Regions from separate parts of the Sellimonas sp. genome, predicted to be linked through region 2. Evidence: predicted binding sites of a transcription regulator. Region 2 holds the regulator's gene; each other region holds the start of a gene.
What was found. Region 2 encodes Rex, which represses fermentation and respiration genes when NADH is low (regulators of the CRP and FNR family bind a similar motif). Its sites were predicted from a motif close to ATTGTTAANTANTTAACAAT; they were not measured.

Region 1 (5,828 bases), on a different contig from region 2:
TCCACTACAGGGGAAGAGACCACAAAGACAGGGGCATATTGGTGCAGTACGAGGATCCGGCCCACACTGGCGATTGTCGTGGATGTGACATACACAAGCGACTGTATTGGTATGGATCCGGCAGAGATGGGAGATGTAAGACTGGGAAAAGGGCCGGTACTTTGCAACAGCCCGATTGTCGTGAAGAAGTTTAATGACAAGATGGCGGAGACTGCAGAGGAGGCAGGGATTCCGATTCAGAGGGAGGCGGCCAGCCGCCTGAGCTATACGGACGCAGACAAAATCCATTTTTCTAACAAAGGGGTGCCGACGGTACTTGTATCCGTCCCTCTCAGGTATATGCATATGCCTTGCGAGGTGGCGGATGAAAAAGACGTGGAGGGATGTATTGAATTGATTGCCCGCTTTGTGGCGGAGTATTCTGCTTAAAAACAAGAGGAATGTAAAAAGAATATAAAATCGAAGGACACGCGACGGTTGCGGCTAAAATGCAGATGTGATAAAATAAGGCAAAGATTAACAGGGGGATCATCGATCATGTCTACAATCAAAGAGATAGCCGAGATGGCAGGAGTTTCTGTGACAACTGTATCGCGTGTTCTTAATTTTGACGACACATTAAATGTGCAGGACGAGACAAAGCGAAGGGTGTTCGAGGCTGCTGACCGTCTGGAATATCAGATAAAAGATAAAAAAAAGAGAAAAAGGAAATTGAAACTGGGGTTTTTCTGCTCCTATTCTCCGGAGGAAGAACTGGAAGATACGTTTTATCTTTCTATTCGAATCGCAGTAGAGAAAAAAATGGAAAAAGAAGGGTTTAAAAAGATACAGATCAATGAGCATATTGTCCAGGAAGAGGCTGCAAAGCTGGACGGAATCATCTGTCTTGGGACATTCAGCGACTCAATGGTTCGGAAAATCAGCGAATTTCAGAAGCCGGTTGTATTTATCGATACAAAGGGCGACTTGGATCGATTTGATTCTGTTGTTGTAAACCTGACACACTCGGTGGAGAAGGTATTGGATTATCTTGTGGAAGAAGGGCACGAGAGAATTGCTTTTATCGGCGGGTGCGATATCGATTCGGATGGGAAAGAACTGGAGGATGTGCGGATTCCGATCTTTCGTTCTTATATGGAAGAAAAAGGGTTCCTCAGGGAAGAGTACATTAAAATCGGGGGATTTACACCAAAGTATGGATATAAACTGGGGAAAGAGCTGTTGGCTATCAAGGAAAGGCCAACAGCTGTCTTCTGTGCGAACGATTCTCTTGCTATCGGCTGTTATAAGGCCATCCAGGAGGCAGAGCTGCAGATACCGGAAGATATCAGCGTTGTCGGCTTCAATGATATTTCCATGGCAAAATACCTTGTGCCGCCTCTTACCACAGTGCATATTCCCATGGATTTCATGGCGGAACGGGCTGTGGATGTGCTGGCCGAAAGGATCAGCACGAACAGGGAGATCAGTATGAATATTGCAGTATCTGCAAAGCTGATCATCCGGGAAAGTGTAAGCAGAGTGAAACAGGAAAATAAAAGATGTGAAAAATAATCTATGAAAGGCCGTGCACACATATTTGTGACCGGCCTTTTTCATTTCATAGGAAACTGCGTTCCCTATGAAATAAAAAGCCCTCCGGGTGGGATGCGCACGCCGCAATAAGGGTATTTTACAGAAATTTAACATAAAAATAACATAGATTTAAAAATGGATTGACACCGATGTTTCCCTTCATATAAAATGATAGATAGTGCGGCAAAAAGCCGCATTACAACTGCATAAGAAAAGACAGAATATCAAAAGAAACGAAAGGGAAGATTTTAGGAGGAAAATCAACAAATGAAACCAGAATATGTCTTTATGCTGCTTGGAGGGCTTGCACTTTTCCTTTACGGAATGCAGATGATGAGCAGCAATCTGGAAGCGGTAGCGGGCGACAGGCTGAAAGGGATCCTGGAGCGGCTCACTTCCAATCGTATCCTTGGAGTACTTGTAGGTGCTGTCATCACAGCGATCATTCAGTCTTCATCTGCCACGACAGTCATGGTAGTCGGATTTGTGAATTCGGGGCTCATGACACTTCGCCAGGCAGTATGGATCATCATGGGAGCCAATATCGGAACGACCATCACAGGTCAGCTTGTGGCTCTTGATATCGGGACGATAGCGCCGCTCTTTGCTTTTATCGGTGTTGCCATGCTGATGTTTTCAAAAAACAGAAAGGTACAGAACATCGGAAGCATCATCGCCGGATTAGGGGTACTCTTCATTGGCCTTGGTCTGATGAGCGACGCGATGATGCCGATGAGAGAATCAGAAGCATTTGTATCACTTTTGACCAAATTCTCTAACCCGCTGCTTGGTATACTGGCAGGTGCTATATTTACGGCTGTCATCCAATCATCTTCGGCCTCTGTCGGTATTCTTCAGGCGCTTGCTATCAGCGGACTGATCGATATCAACAGTGCAGTATTCGTCCTGTTCGGGCAGAATATCGGTACATGTATTACGGCGCTGATTGCGTCGGTAGGAATGAACCGGAACGCAAAGAGGACGACGGTCATCCACTTTATGTTTAATGTGATCGGAACGATCATTTTTGTGGCAATCACATTGACAACGCCGTTTGCTTCCTTCGTGGCAAGCTTTACACCGGGAAATCCGGCAGCACAGATTGCAAACGTCCATACGATTTTCAATATTGTCACGACTATTGTTCTGATTCCGTTCGGAACAGGACTTGCTGCACTGGCGGAGAAGATCCTTCCGGATAAAAAGCAGGAAGCACATCTGGACGAGGAAGTATGGCTCAAGGAGATGATGAATACCCAGCATGTTCTCGGATCTTCTGCCATTGCGGTTAACAGCCTGATGGAAAATGTCGGCACGATGTTTACATTTGCAAAAGAAAATGTCCTCAAAGGATTTGACATGATATTAAGCGGAGACGTCAAAGGATTTGAGGAAGTGGAAGAGAAGGAAAATCAGATTGACCTCTATAACATTAATATATCAAAACGTCTGTCCAAAGTCCTCACAGTGGAGCATGCACCTGCCGAGACAAAGAAATTAAACAGTATATTCAAGATGTCCGGAAACGTGGAGCGTGTCGGCGATCACGCGATGAACTTTGCAGAACACGCGGCAATGATGAAAGAAAGAAAACTTTCCTTGTCCCAATCTACGATCGAAGAGCTGAAAGAAATGCGGACACAGTGCGAAAAAGCATTCGAGAGGCTGGAACTTTCAGAGAATGCGGACAGGACACAGATGCTTGTGGATGCAGTAAGTTTTGAGCGGGCAGTGGACGATATTACCGAACGTTGCAGGAACAACCAGGTAGAACGGATTCACAGCCATGCGTGCGATATTGAGAGTGCTGTGCTGTACTCCGAGATACTGATCGACTATGAAAGAATCGGAGATCATATCCGCAATATTGCCGAGGCTTATGCCGAGCAGGATTTATAGAAATGATAAATGGATAAAACCACCAAAAAAAGAAGGGTGGTTTTATCCATTTTTGCTGAAATGAGAAGAAAAGTATTGATAAAATATTGACGAACAGAAGATTGATTGTTATAATTGTACCAGAGTTTGAACTTTAGTCTATAACTTACAGGACGGCATAAAAGCCGCCCGGCTGAAAGAGAAGGAAATATAAGAGAGGGGAGAAAACATGACTCCACTGGTAACGAATATTCAGAAGTATTCCATCCACGATGGAGACGGAATCCGCACGAGCGTATTTTTTAAAGGATGTCCGCTGAAATGTACGTGGTGTCACAATCCGGAGACTCAGAAATATACCAATCAGCTTTTGACAAACGAGTCGAAATGTACCGGGTGTGGATACTGTGCAGAGGAATGCCCGGAACATGCCATCCGAATAGAAGGCGGAAAAGCGCTGACGGATCAGAAGGCATGCACATTGTGCGGAAAATGTACGGATGTCTGTCCGCAGAATCTCCGTGAGATGGCCGGCAAAACATATACGGTCAAAGAGCTCGTAAAAGAACTGAAAAAAGACGAGATGTTTTACGAGGAATCCGGCGGAGGTGTGACTTTGTCAGGCGGAGAGGTTCTTGCCAATGATATGGATTATATGGAAGAGCTGGCAAGAGAGCTTTATAAATCCGGCATCAGCGTGACGATCGATACATGCGGATATGTCCCGTACAGCCATTTTGAACGGATTCTTCCGTACACGGAAACATTTCTGTATGACATCAAATCCATGGATCCTGAAAAGCACAGGAAGTACATGGGAGAGGATAACCGGCTGATCTTGGAAAACCTGGAGAAGCTTAGTAAAGACGGGGCACAGATTTACATCCGGATCCCGACGATCAAGGAAGTAAACGGAACAGAAGAAGATATGCAGGCGGTAATCGATTTCCTGTTGGAAAAGAAAATCCGCACACCGCAGGTCAATCTGCTTCCATATCACAATACAGGTTCCAGTAAATATGAAAGACTTGGAACAGAATATGAGGGGAAAAATTTAAGTGCCCCATCGAAAGAAGAGATGGAGCATTTCGTAAAGATGTTCCAGCAGGCAGGCTTTCACAATACCAAAATAGGAGGTTAAAATCATGGAAGAAAGAGGTATGAACGCCAGAATCAAAGCACTCAGAAAACTGAGCGAGAACACGCAGGCACACATCGACATGGAACGTGCAAAGAGTGAGACAGAAACTTACAAAAAATACGAAGGGAATCTTTCTATTCCGGAACTTCGTGCCCAGGTATTAAAAGACTACTTTGCAACAAAGACACTTTACATCGGAGATGGAGAACTCATCGTAGGCGAAAAAGGCGATGGCCCGTGGGCTGCACCGACATTCCCGGAACTTTGCTGCCACACAGTAGAAGACATGCATGTCATGAATGACCGTGAGCTTATCAGCTTCAAAGTCAAAGATGAAGATTACAAATTCCAGGAAGATGTTATCATCCCATACTGGGAAAAAAGATCCATCAGAAATAAGATCCTGAACAATATGACACAGGAGTGGAGAGACTGCTACGAAGCAGGTATCTTTACAGAGTTCATGGAACAGAGAGGACCGGGACATACAGTAGGTTCTGTAAAAATTTATGAAAAAGGATTCCTGGATTACAAAGAAGATATCCAGAAAGCAATCGACGCACTGGATTTCCAGAACGATCCGGATGCATTTGACAAGAGAAACCAGCTCCGCGGAATGTCCATCGCATGTGACGCGGTTATGGTTCTTGGAAAACGTTACGCAGAATATGCAAGAGAACTTGCAGAAAAAGAGACAGATGAAACAAGAAAGGCAGAGCTTCTTCAGATCGCTGCAAACTGTGATGTCGTACCGGCACACAAACCGCAGACATTCTGGCAGGCTATCCAGATGTACTGGTTTGTACACTTAAGTGTAACAAGCGAATTAAATCCGTGGGATGCATATTCACCGGGACGTTTCGACCAGCACCTGAATCCGTTCTACGAAAAAGACGTGGAAGACGGAATCCTGGATGACGAGAAAGCACTGGAACTTCTGGAATGTCTCTGGGTAAAATTCAACAACCAGCCGGCACCGCCGAAGGTAGGTATCACACTGAAAGAGTCTGGAACATACACAGACTTTGCAAACCTCAACACAGGAGGAATCACACCGGACGGTAAGAATGGTGTCAACAACGTAAGTTATCTGATCCTTGACTGTATGGATGAAATGAAGCTTCTTCAGCCGAGTTCAAACGTACAGATCAGCCGCAAGACACCTCAGAAATTCCTGAAACGTGCATGCGAGATCTCCAGAAAAGGATGGGGACAGCCGGCATTCTATAATACA
Region 2 (5,828 bases):
TGGTACTGCATTTTTATCTACCTCTTCGGACGGATAAAGTCCATAAAGTGCGATCCCGGCTCTTACAAGATCCATATTTGCCTCCGGCACATCTATGATCCCTGCACTGTTGGAACAGTGGCGGTATTGCGGATCTACTCCTTCTTCTTTGAGACGCTCTGTCATCCATCTGTACGCTTCAAGCTGCTGCTTCGTAAATGTCTTATCCGTCTCATCTGCCTTGGCGAAATGAGTAAAGATCCCTTCCATATGTATATTTGGAAGGTTGGCGATCCGGCAGATAGCCTGAACGGATGTTTCCCCGGTCCTAAATCCCAGACGAGACATACCGGTATCAAGTTTGATATGAATATTTGCTGTCTTTTTCATTTCCCCAGCCACAGAAGCGATCTCCATAGCCGATTCTTCTGTATAGACAGTCATGCTGATTCCATGTTCCACAGCCGCCTCGTACTGATCCGGGAACGTACATCCCAGCACGAGGATCGGCTTTTTCACTCCGGATTTTCGGATCAGCACTGCCTCATCCAGTGTTGCCGTAGCATAGCCCCACACAGTCTGCATATCCTCTGCCATTTGCGCAATAGGAATAGCACCGTGTCCATACCCGTCCGCTTTTACTACGAGGATCATCTTCGTATTCGGAGAAATATGTTTCTCCATCTGCTGTATATTATATTCAATCCGATCCAAATTGATCTTTGCACATACTCTGCTGTACTGTTTCATCGTTGTTTTGTCCCTTTCCAATTTACTTCCCCTGATAAAGACGCCGCCATCTCAATGATATCCTCTGCCATGACTCCATGTTCCCCATAGGTTTCTCTGGCCGCATCCCCGGCAAAACCATGGATACAGACCCCAAGCGACGCCGCTTCATACCGATCCATCCCAAGTGCCAGAAGACCGGTTATGATGCCTGCAAGGACATCTCCTGATCCAGCTTTTGCCATCGCTGCATTCCCAGACATGTTCAGATACGGAAATAATCCTTTTCCGGTCACGACTGTCCTTGCATCTTTTGCTGCTAATACTATATTATAGTTTTCCGAATACTGTTGTGCAAGAGAAATCCTGTTTTTTTTCGTCTCTTCCACAGTTTTCGACAGCAGCCTGGACAATTCTTTTACATGAGGTGTAAAGATCAGGCATTTCCCTGCTCCCCTCAAATACCTCTCTTTTTTCTCTTCTTCCATAGAGGCGATCAGATTCAGTCCGTCCGCATCCACGACACAGTTCTTCGGTTGCTCACTCAGGTAGCCGAATACCGTATCTGTGATTTTTCGGGCCGTTTCAGACGTTCCGATACCGCAGCCAAGGCAGATGATATCGGCCCACTCAAGTTTTTCTTTCAGAAGTAAAGCTGCATCTGTCTCGTCTGTATACACTGAGACAATCGCTTCCGGAAGCGTACTCTGCAGAATGATCCGATTTGCTTCCGACGTAAAGATCTGTACAAGTCCGGCTCCTGTTCTGTAGGCTGCTTTTGCTGACAGGTATGAAGCTCCGGACATCCCGCTGCTGCCTGTGATCATCAGTATTTTTCCGTATGTCCCTTTATTGGAGTCCGGTTTCCTTTTAGGACGGAATCTTTCGATATCCTCTTTTTCATAAGTTACATACCTTTGCCCGCACACTTGCTCATTTAAATAGATCCCGATGTCTGCTACAAATACTTTTCCTGCAAAGGATGCGCCCGGATAGAGCACCATACCCGCTTTCTGATAAGCAAAGGTAACAGTCATATCTGCCCGAAAAGCCGTCCCAAGAATTTCTCCAGACGCAGCTGATACGCCAGAGGGAATATCAACTGCCACCTTCTTTCCGGACATGCTGTTTAACTTTTTCAATATCTGTGCATAGTGTCCGGACACTTCCCTTGACAGTCCGATTCCAAACAGCGCATCCACGATGGCCGTGTAGTCTCCTTTTGGAATCTCTCTCATAGTAATGCCCCCGCAGTTTTCAAAAATCTTTCTCTGAGTCTTTGTCTCCTCTGTGCAGTGATCCGGGTTTCCAGCAAGAACGACCGTGACCGTCTTCCCACGCTGCAGCAGAAGTCTGGCCACCGCAAATCCATCGCCCCCATTATTTCCGCTGCCGCATACGATCAGTACATTGCTCAGATCCAACTCCTCCTGTTCCATCACTTCTAAAGTCTTCAAGGCGGCACGTTCCATGAGAACAAGTGACGGCATCCCTGTCTCCTCTATCGTATACCTGTCTGCATCCTTCATTGCTTTTCCATCTAAAATATATTTCATATACGCCCTCCTTTACGGCAACAAAAAGGCGCACAGCACAAACGGGTATCCCGAGTGTTCTGCACGCTTTTTTATTTTCCCTATTTGTCTTCCTGGTGAGTCTCCTTATATCTGAGAACATTATAGGAAAGACGCATCAGGCTTTCGGACAGATGTACGTTCTCCACCACAATATTCTCCGGCAGATTCAGATCCGTATGTGCAAAGTTCCAGATTGCCCGTATTCCATTTTCTACCAGCATGTTGGCAACCGAAATGGCTTTTGCCTTCGGTATAGTCAATACCGCAATCTCAATATCATTATTTTTGATAAAGCTCTTGATCTCATCCATCATACGGATCTCGATTCCCCGAACTGTAATCCCTGCAAGCGTCGGATTGACATCAAAAAGTCCTTTTGTCACAAATCCGCTGCGTTCGAATGCTGCATAGTTGGCAAGCGCCTGGCCCAGATTTCCTGCTCCGATGATAATCATATTGTGTTTTCTGTCAAGTCCCAAGATCTTACCGATCTCCGTATAAAGATATTTTACATTGTACCCATAACCTTGCTGACCAAAGCCACCAAAATTATTCAGATCCTGCCTGATCTGGGAGGCCGTCACTTTCATTCGTTTGCTCAAATCATTGGAAGAGATTCGTTCCACACCGTCTTCCAGCAACTCACCTAAGTATCTATAATATCGCGGCAGTCTTCTGATAACTGCCTGGGAAATTCCTCTTCCTTCCATCTCTTAGCACCTTTCTGTTTTTATTCAATATCTTTATTATATGGGATTCTATCTTTAAAGTCAAACTTTTAACTAAATAATATTGTATTTTGTCCAGATTCCGCTATAATGGATAGGGTACATTTTAAAAAGATCGAATTTATGATTCAGGAGGAACTTATGATTTTAGCATGCCATAACCTGGACAAATCGTTTGGAGAGCAGGTTATCGTAAGAAACGGCTCTTTTCATATAGAAGAACACGAAAAAGCCGCCCTTGTCGGAATCAACGGCGCCGGTAAATCCACAATCCTGAAGATGATTGTAAAAGAGCTGCCTGCGGACAGCGGAGAGGTCATTCTCTCCAAAGGAAAACAGATCGGTTACCTTTCCCAGCATCCCATGACGGACACTTCACGAACCATCTATGAAGAGGTAAAAACTGCCAAACAATACCTCATAGATATGGAAACTCAAATCCGCTCTATCGAGCTGGAGCTGAAGTCTCTTACAGGGGACGCACTGGATGACCGGCTTGCTTCTTATCACAATCTTATGGCCCGCTTTGAACGTGAAGACGGCTATGCGTACGAAAGCGAGATTGTCGGCGTCCTAAAGGGGCTCGGATTTTTAGAAGAAGATTTTACAAAGCCTGTATCCGCTCTTTCCGGAGGCCAAAAAACTCGAGTATCCCTCGGCAAACTTCTGCTCACTAAACCAGACGTCCTGCTTCTCGATGAGCCCACCAACCATCTTGATCTCAATTCCATCGCCTGGCTTGAGACATACCTGATGAATTATCCGGGAGCTGTCCTGATCGTCTCCCACGACCGCTATTTTCTTAATCGGGTCGTTACCAAAATCATCGAAGTAGAGGCAGGAGAAATCCATACATACATGGGCAATTATCAGGATTATGCGTCAAAAAAGCAGCAAATCCGCGAGGCCAAACTCAAAGAATACTTAAATCAGCAGCAAGAAATCCGGCATCAGGAAGCAGTCATTGAAAAACTCCGTTCTTTTAATCGGGAAAAATCTATCAAAAGAGCGGAAAGCCGTGAAAAAATGTTGGCTAAGATGGAGCGGGTAGAAAAACCAGTGGAACTGCATACCGATATTCACCTGAAACTGGAGCCGTCCGTCATCAGCGGAAACGATGTGCTTACTGTAGAGCATTTAAGCAAATCTTTCCCAAACCAAACTCTTTTTACGGATATCAATTTTGAAATCAAGCGGGGCGAGCATGTAGCAGTCATCGGCGATAACGGAACAGGGAAGACGACACTTCTCAAAATCTTAAACGAGGTCATCCCTGCAGACGGCGGAACATTTACTCTTGGCTCCAATGTAAAGATCGGGTACTATGATCAGGAGCACCACGTCCTCCATATGGACAAGACCGTCTTCGATGAAATTTCTGACGACTATCCACGGCTTACCAACACTGAAATCCGTAATATGCTGGCCGCCTTTCTCTTTACCGGGGACGATGTCTACAAACTGATCAAAGATTTGAGCGGTGGAGAGCGTGGACGGGTATCTCTCGCAAAGCTGATGCTTTCCGAGGCCAATTTTCTGATCCTGGACGAGCCAACCAACCATCTCGATGTAGCATCAAAGGAAATTCTGGAAAAAGCGCTGAATGATTATACCGGAACTGTCCTCTATGTGTCTCATGACCGTTACTTTATCAATCAGACAGCCACCCGAATTCTGGATCTTGTAAACCATAAATTTGTCAACTATATCGGAAATTACGATTACTATCTGGAGAAAAAAGAGGAATTGACTGCCGCTTATGCCGCACCACTGGAAGAACCTGTGACGGCAGCATCTGGGGCCAACAGCGATTCCGCCGGAAAGCTGGACTGGAAAGCGCAGAAAGAAGCCCAGGCAAAAGAGCGTAAACGTCAAAATGATTTAAAACGCACAGAAGAACAGATTGAAAAACTGGAGACACGGAATCAGGAAATCGATACTCTCCTTACACGTGAAGATATCTACTCCAACTCCGTGAAATGCCAGGAACTGGCAAAAGAAAAAGCTGCCATCTCAGAAGAGCTGGCTGAATTATACGAAAAATGGGAAGGACTGGCCGAATAGTGGCAGTCCTTCCTTTTTCATCTCTTTTGTGAGAATCGGTATATTCTTGATTATTTATCAGAAATTTTTGCTAATTCTTTCCGCAACAGCTTTTATGAATCCCTCACTGTTCAATACCATTGGGTTTTCTATTGTCGTGATAAGCGCCAGATCTTTTGTCATTTGACCTCCTTCGATTGTCTCAATGGTGGCTTTTTCCAGGCAGTCGGCAAAATCCTGAAGTTCCTTGTTTCCATCCAATTCTCCACGCTTTCTAAGCGCTCCGCTCCAGGCAAAAATTGTTGCCACAGAGTTTGTGGATGTCTCTTCGCCTTTCAGATGTTTATAATAATGTCTCTGCACCGTTCCGTGGGCAGCCTCATATTCATAGTATCCGTCTGGAGATACGAGGACAGATGTCATCATAGCCAGAGAGCCGAAAGCGGAGGAAATCATATCGCTCATCACATCTCCATCATAATTTTTACAAGCCCATATATATCCGCCTTCCGATTTCATGACACGTGCTACGGCATCGTCGATCAGCGTATAGAAATAAGTAATCCCTGCTTTCTCAAACTGTTTTTTGTATTCCGCGTCAAAAATCTCCTGGAAAATATCTTTAAAAGTGTGATCGTATTTTTTCGAAATCGTATCTTTTGTGGCAAACCAGAGATCCTGCTTTGTGTCCAGAGCATAAGCAAAACAGCTTCTCGCAAAGCTTGCGATAGAACCACTCAAGTTATGCATCCCTTGAATAATGCCGTCTCCC
Region 3 (5,828 bases), on a different contig from region 2:
CGGGGGAATCCGATTCTTCCAACAAAAACCAGTCACAAAATCCTGGAGACAATACATCAAATCAAGACAATCAAAAACCAAATTCTGATAATGGAACCACACAAAAACCACCTCAGCAGTCAGACACAAGCGATCTTGTTCTCTTTGCCGCAATACTGGAATGCGAGGCTGGCTCCACAGACTACAATGCTTTGCTTGCTGTAGCTACTGTCATCATGAACCGTGTGGAAAGCCCTCGTTATCCGAACACATTAAGCGGTGTTATTTATCAAAGCGGACAGTTTTCTCCGACTTGGAACGGAAGCTTGAGCCGCGTGCTGGAACGTGGACCAAAGCCTCTCTGCTACCAGGTTGCCAGAGATGCTTTGAATGGAAAAAGACTGGCCTCTGTGAGCAATTGTTACCAGTTTCGGGCTGCTTCCACAGGGCACGATGGTATCGTAGTAGGCGGAAATGTATTTTTCTGACAAATAGCTCTTTTCAGCACAACAACTCATCAAAAAACTCTATGCAGATATACATTCTGCATAGAGTTTTCTCTTGTCCTTTTATTCTTCTGGTTTTTCCTCGATCTGTTCCGGTTTCCGGTTCAGTATCTCCATGAACTCTTCTCCCGTAATCGTCTCCTGCTCATACAGATACTTTGCGATCTCGTGAAGCTTCATAATATTGTCTTCCAATATTTTCTTTGCCTTGGCGTGCTGTTCTTTTACAAGCTCAATAACCTTTCTGTCGATAAGTGTAGCCGTCTCATTGGAGCATGCAAGTGTGGCATCTCCCCCAAGATACTGGTTCGAGACATTCTGGAGGGCTACCATGTCAAATTCATCCGACATTCCATACTGCATGATCATCGCTCTGGCGATCTTCGTCGCCTGCTCAATATCGTTGGATGCTCCTGTTGAGATGGAATGGAAGATCAGTTCTTCCGCTGCCCGTCCTCCCGTAAAGGTCGCGATCTTGTTTTCCAGCTCTTCCCTGGACATCAGAAAATGCTCTTTTTCTTCAACCTGAAGGGTATATCCCAGCGCTCCGCTCGTCCTCGGTATGATCGTGATCTTCTGTACCGGTGCAGAATGCGTCTGCATAGCAGCCACAAGCGCATGGCCTACTTCATGGTAGGAAACCTGGAGTTTTTCTTTATTCGACAGAACTCTTGTCTTTTTCTCATATCCGGCGATAACAACTTCCACGCTGGCTTCCATATCAGCCTGCGTCGCAAATTTTCTTTTTTCTCTGACCGCGCGAAGCGCCGCTTCGTTGACAATATTGGCAAGCTCCGCACCGGATGCACCTGCCGTCATCTTCGCGATCTCATCAAAATCCACATTGTCCGCAATCTTGATCTTTTTTGCATGCACTCTCAGGATCGCTGCACGACCAGCCATATCCGGGAGTTCTACCGGTATTCTCCTGTCAAACCGGCCTGGTCTCAAAAGTGCAGGGTCAAGAGAATCAGGCCTGTTGGTAGCAGCCAGGATCACGACTCCCCTGGATCCGTCGAACCCATCCATCTCCGTGAGGAGCTGATTCAGGGTCTGTTCTCTTTCATCATTTCCGCCAATCTGTCCGTCTCTCTTCTTCCCAATCGTATCGATCTCATCGATAAATACGATACACGGCGCTTTTTCGTTTGCCTGTTTGAAAAGATCTCTTACTTTGGCGGCACCCATTCCGACGAACATCTCCACGAACTCTGATCCGGAGATAGAAAAGAACGGAACGTTTGCCTCGCCGGCTACCGCCTTTGCGAGCAATGTTTTTCCTGTCCCCGGAGGCCCCACAAGAAGAGCACCTTTCGGCATGGATGCGCCGATCTCGCGGTATCTCTGCGGATTGTGGAGAAAGTCTACGATTTCAGTCAGCAGTTCTTTTGCCTCATCTTCCCCCGCCACATCGGAAAAATGAATTCCGGAATCCGACTGCACATAGATTTTGGCGTTGCTTTTCCCCATTCCAAATGCCATGGAGTTGGCGCCGCCTCCCATCTTGGACATCATCTTCTTAGAAAGCCAGCTTCCGAGCAGTATAAAGATAGCAATCGGCACCACATAGGATAAAATCAGAGACAGCCAGATCGGCATCTGCTCCTCCACGTTTCTCTGAAATTTTGCATCTGCCTCATGAAGCCGATCCACGAGCTGAGGATCATTCATTACCCCTGTCTTATACACATTCTCTTCCGACTTGTCCGTAAATACGATCTCTGTATCCTTTACTTCCACAAGACCGATATCTTTTTCATCTATCATGGTCATGAAAGTACCGTAATCTACTTCTTTAACATGTTTATTCATAATATTCGGAAACAGCAGTCCATTTAAAACAATAATGATGAACGCCACGACCAGCACATATATGATAAACGGTTTCCTGGGCGTTTTTACTTCTTTCATGATTCGTCCCCCTTCCTAGTTCTTACTGATTAAGTATAACACGGGATATTTGTCGAAACTATGGAGGAATTCTAAAGCTTTTCTAAAATAAATATATTCTGTTTATAGACATTTTTCATATGCATAGCGCAATGCTCCATCATCCAGAAAGATATGTCCACAGTACACAAAGCCGTTTTTTCGTATCCAGTTCTGCATAATCCGGTTGTCCGGGTGGGTGTCGATACGAATGCTTTCCTTCCCCTTCTTCAAAGCCGCCTGCTGTGCAAATCGCAAAAATGCGTCAGCTGTCCCGTTTCTTTTATATGCGTTGTGTGTCGCAATCCGATGGATCACAGCATAGTTTTTCCTGTTGCCTGTCAGCCATTCTCCATTTTTGATGATCTCATAATTTTCCTCTTTTTCCATAGAGATAGCAGCCGTCCCGATGACTGTTCCCTCTTTCTCTGCTACATAGCTCTCCCGCCTGTTCATATCTCTCCGGATCACTTCTTCATTGGGGTATCCATCCTGCCATTGATCGATCCCCATCCTGCAAAACTGCTCCTGCGCCATGTGTATAATCTCCATAACATGAGGGATATCTTTCTCTTCGGTCATCCGTATCATCGCTTTTCTCCTCGTCTTTTCTTGAAATAATCTTTTTCTGGACAGAAAAACACACTGCCGGAATCCGCTTGTCGGACCCGGCAGTTTTTTCTTTCTGACTTCTTATTGATAGTCGATAATATCGATCCACTGCATAAGGAAATCTTTTCCCATCGCATCTTTTCTTGTCAGCGCAGATGCGGCAATGATCGGAAGCCACTGCTGTACATACTGTTTGGCCGTATCACTCTTTTTACAGAATATATCCAGATATGTATCGGCCAGAGCTTTGTCTTTCAGTGCAAACATCAAATACGTCATGGCCGCGTCAGCACTTGCATTTCCCTGTGTCACATGCGCCCAGTCAACAATATAAAATTTTCCATCATCGCTTACGATGACATTGCTTGGATTAAAGTCGCCGTGGCATACTTTGTGATGCGTCGGCATACTGTCAAGTCTTGTCAGGAGTTCATATCTTGTCGTCGCATCAATGACATCTTTCAGTCCGTTGATCTGACGTGCAAGCTTATCTTTCAGCTGGTTCAAAAGCGGAGATGTCTTTTCTTGAACCTGGATCTGGAGATTTACAAACTCATCCATATATGTTTCCATATTTTCCGGATGTTCATTCATCAGATCTTCCAGCGTCTTTCCCTCTTTATATTCAACAACAAGAGCCCATTTCCCATCGATCTCACTTACGCTTATCACTTTCGGGATATCCAGGCCTGTCGCTTCCACTCTTGCCTGATTCAGCGCTTCATTAAATACATCTGCTTTCGGATGAGATGGTTCGAATACTTTCGCGATTCCTTCTTCACAGCGATATACTTTTTTATAAGGACGCTCCACAATTACATTTTCCAGCTTCATAAGAATACCTCCTGTCATTTTAAACTGTTTTTTAATTTGAACCCATTATACCATATTTCTCAGACAATAGTAAGTTATTTAACAAACAATTTAACAAAAAGTGTTTCAGGGCATGACATATGTCCGCCACGCCCTAAAACACTTAATCTGAGAATATATTATTTTCCATAGTAGGATTTCAGGTAAAGTTCTTTAATCTCGCTCATAAGAGGATATCTCGGGTTTGCTCCAGTACACTGGTCATTAAACGCCTGTTCCACCATCTCATCCAGAGTGGCAAGGAAGTCTTCTTCCTTGATTCCCCATTCTTTGATCGTCTTCGGAATTCCGATTGCTTTCTTTAATTCTTCCAGTTTTTCGCAGAACAATTCTACTGTCTCAGCGTCATCTTTTCCGCAAATTCCTGCAAACCTTGCTGCTTCGGCATATCTAGCCTGCGCATGCGGATACTGATACTGGGAGAATGTTCCCATCTTAACCGGCACTTCTGCTGCATTGTAACGGATCACGTTCGTCAACAGCAAAGCGTTTGCCACACCGTGCGGGATATGGTGGAATGCACCTAATTTGTGAGCCATGGAGTGGTTCAGTCCCAGGAATGCATTGGCGAAAGCCATACCTGCCATACAGGAAGCATTTGCCATCTTTTCTCTGGCAATCGGATCTGCTGCTCCCTTGTCATATGCAGCCGGCAAGTAGTCAAATACTGTCTTGATCGCTTTTAATGCCAGACCGTCTGTATATTCTGTAGCCATAATAGATACATATGCTTCGATGGCATGTGTCATAACATCGATACCGGATGCACTTGTCAGACCCTTTGGCTGAGTCATCATGTTGTCCACATCCACAATCGCCATATTCGGAAGTAATTCGTAATCTGCCAGCGGCCATTTTACCCCCGTATCTGCGTCTGTAATGATCGCAAACGGCGTCACTTCAGAACCTGTACCTGAAGATGTCGGGATTGCTACAAAGTAAGCTTTTTCTCCCATCTTCGGGAATTTGTATACCCTCTTGCGGATATCCATGAAATCCATAGCCATATCTTCAAAGTTTGCTTCCGGATGTTCATACATTACCCACATAATCTTTGCAGCGTCCATCGCAGAACCGCCACCGAGAGCGATGATCGTATCCGGTTCGAAAGCTCTCATCTGATCTGTACCTTTCAGCGCACACTGTAAAGTCGGATCCGGCGCAACTTCGTAGAAGCATGTATGCTGGATTCCCATTTCATCCAGTTTTTCTTCGATCGGCTTTACATATCCGTTTTTGTATAAGAAACTGTCTGTAACAATGAATGCTTTTTTCTTGTGCATTTCTGTGCCGAGTTCGTCAAGTGCTACCGGCATGCAGCCTTTTTTAAAGTAAACCTTTTCAGGTGTTCTGAACCAAAGCATATTTTCTCTCCTCTCGGCAACTGTCTTGATGTTGATCAGGTGTTTCACTCCTACGTTTTCAGAAACGGAGTTGCCGCCCCAGGAACCACATCCAAGTGTCAGTGACGGAGCAAGCTTGAAGTTGTATAAGTCTCCGATACCACCCTGTGAGGAAGGAGTATTTACGAGAATACGGCATGTCTTCATCGCTTCTGCGTGTTTTGCCATCTTTTCTTTTTCCGCTGTATGGATATAGAGAGAAGATGTATGTCCATATCCGCCGTCTGCCACGAGACGTTCTGCCTTCTGGAGTGCTTCGTCAAATGTTTTTGCCTTGTACATTGCAAGTACCGGAGAAAGTTTTTCGTGAGCAAATTCTTCGGAAATATCTACGGATTCCACTTCCCCGATAAGGATCTTTGTATTTTCCGGAACTGTCACACCAGCCAGTTTTGCGATTGTGTAAGCTGTCTGTCCGACGATCTTCGCGTTCAGCGCTCCATTGATGATGATTGTCTTTCTTACTTTATCGATTTCGTCTTTCTTTAAGAAATAGCATCCTCGGTATGCGAATTCTTTCTTTACT

Region 1: ACLROL_RS03240 (trans-4-hydroxy-L-proline dehydratase activase) is a predicted target of Rex. The motif match lies at 3,549-3,568, and genes of this name have one in related genera.
Region 3: ACLROL_RS08600 (aminoglycoside phosphotransferase family protein) is a predicted target of Rex. The motif match lies at 3,927-3,946, and genes of this name have one in related genera.

What each region holds. Positions count from the first base shown of each region.
Region 1 is NZ_JBKSWG010000005.1:68,431-74,258, forward strand. Features, by position in the region: gene ACLROL_RS03225 (M20/M25/M40 family metallo-hydrolase) at 1-429, shown strand, start outside; gene ACLROL_RS03230 (LacI family DNA-binding transcriptional regulator) at 538-1,554, shown strand; gene ACLROL_RS03235 (Na/Pi cotransporter family protein) at 1,843-3,474, shown strand; gene ACLROL_RS03240 (trans-4-hydroxy-L-proline dehydratase activase) at 3,683-4,594, shown strand; gene hypD (trans-4-hydroxy-L-proline dehydratase) at 4,599-5,828, shown strand, end outside.
Region 2 is NZ_JBKSWG010000037.1:3,370-9,197, forward strand. Features, by position in the region: gene alr (alanine racemase) at 1-729, opposite strand, end outside; gene ACLROL_RS11200 (NAD(P)H-hydrate dehydratase) at 726-2,264, opposite strand; gene ACLROL_RS11205 (redox-sensing transcriptional repressor Rex) at 2,345-2,995, opposite strand; gene ACLROL_RS11210 (ATP-binding cassette domain-containing protein) at 3,155-5,077, shown strand; gene ACLROL_RS11215 (NADP-dependent isocitrate dehydrogenase) at 5,135-5,828, opposite strand, start outside.
Region 3 is NZ_JBKSWG010000018.1:30,452-36,279, forward strand. Features, by position in the region: gene ACLROL_RS08585 (cell wall hydrolase) at 1-467, shown strand, start outside; gene ftsH (ATP-dependent zinc metalloprotease FtsH) at 549-2,396, opposite strand; gene ACLROL_RS08595 (GNAT family N-acetyltransferase) at 2,499-3,005, opposite strand; gene ACLROL_RS08600 (aminoglycoside phosphotransferase family protein) at 3,108-3,860, opposite strand; gene adhE (bifunctional acetaldehyde-CoA/alcohol dehydrogenase) at 4,019-5,828, opposite strand, start outside.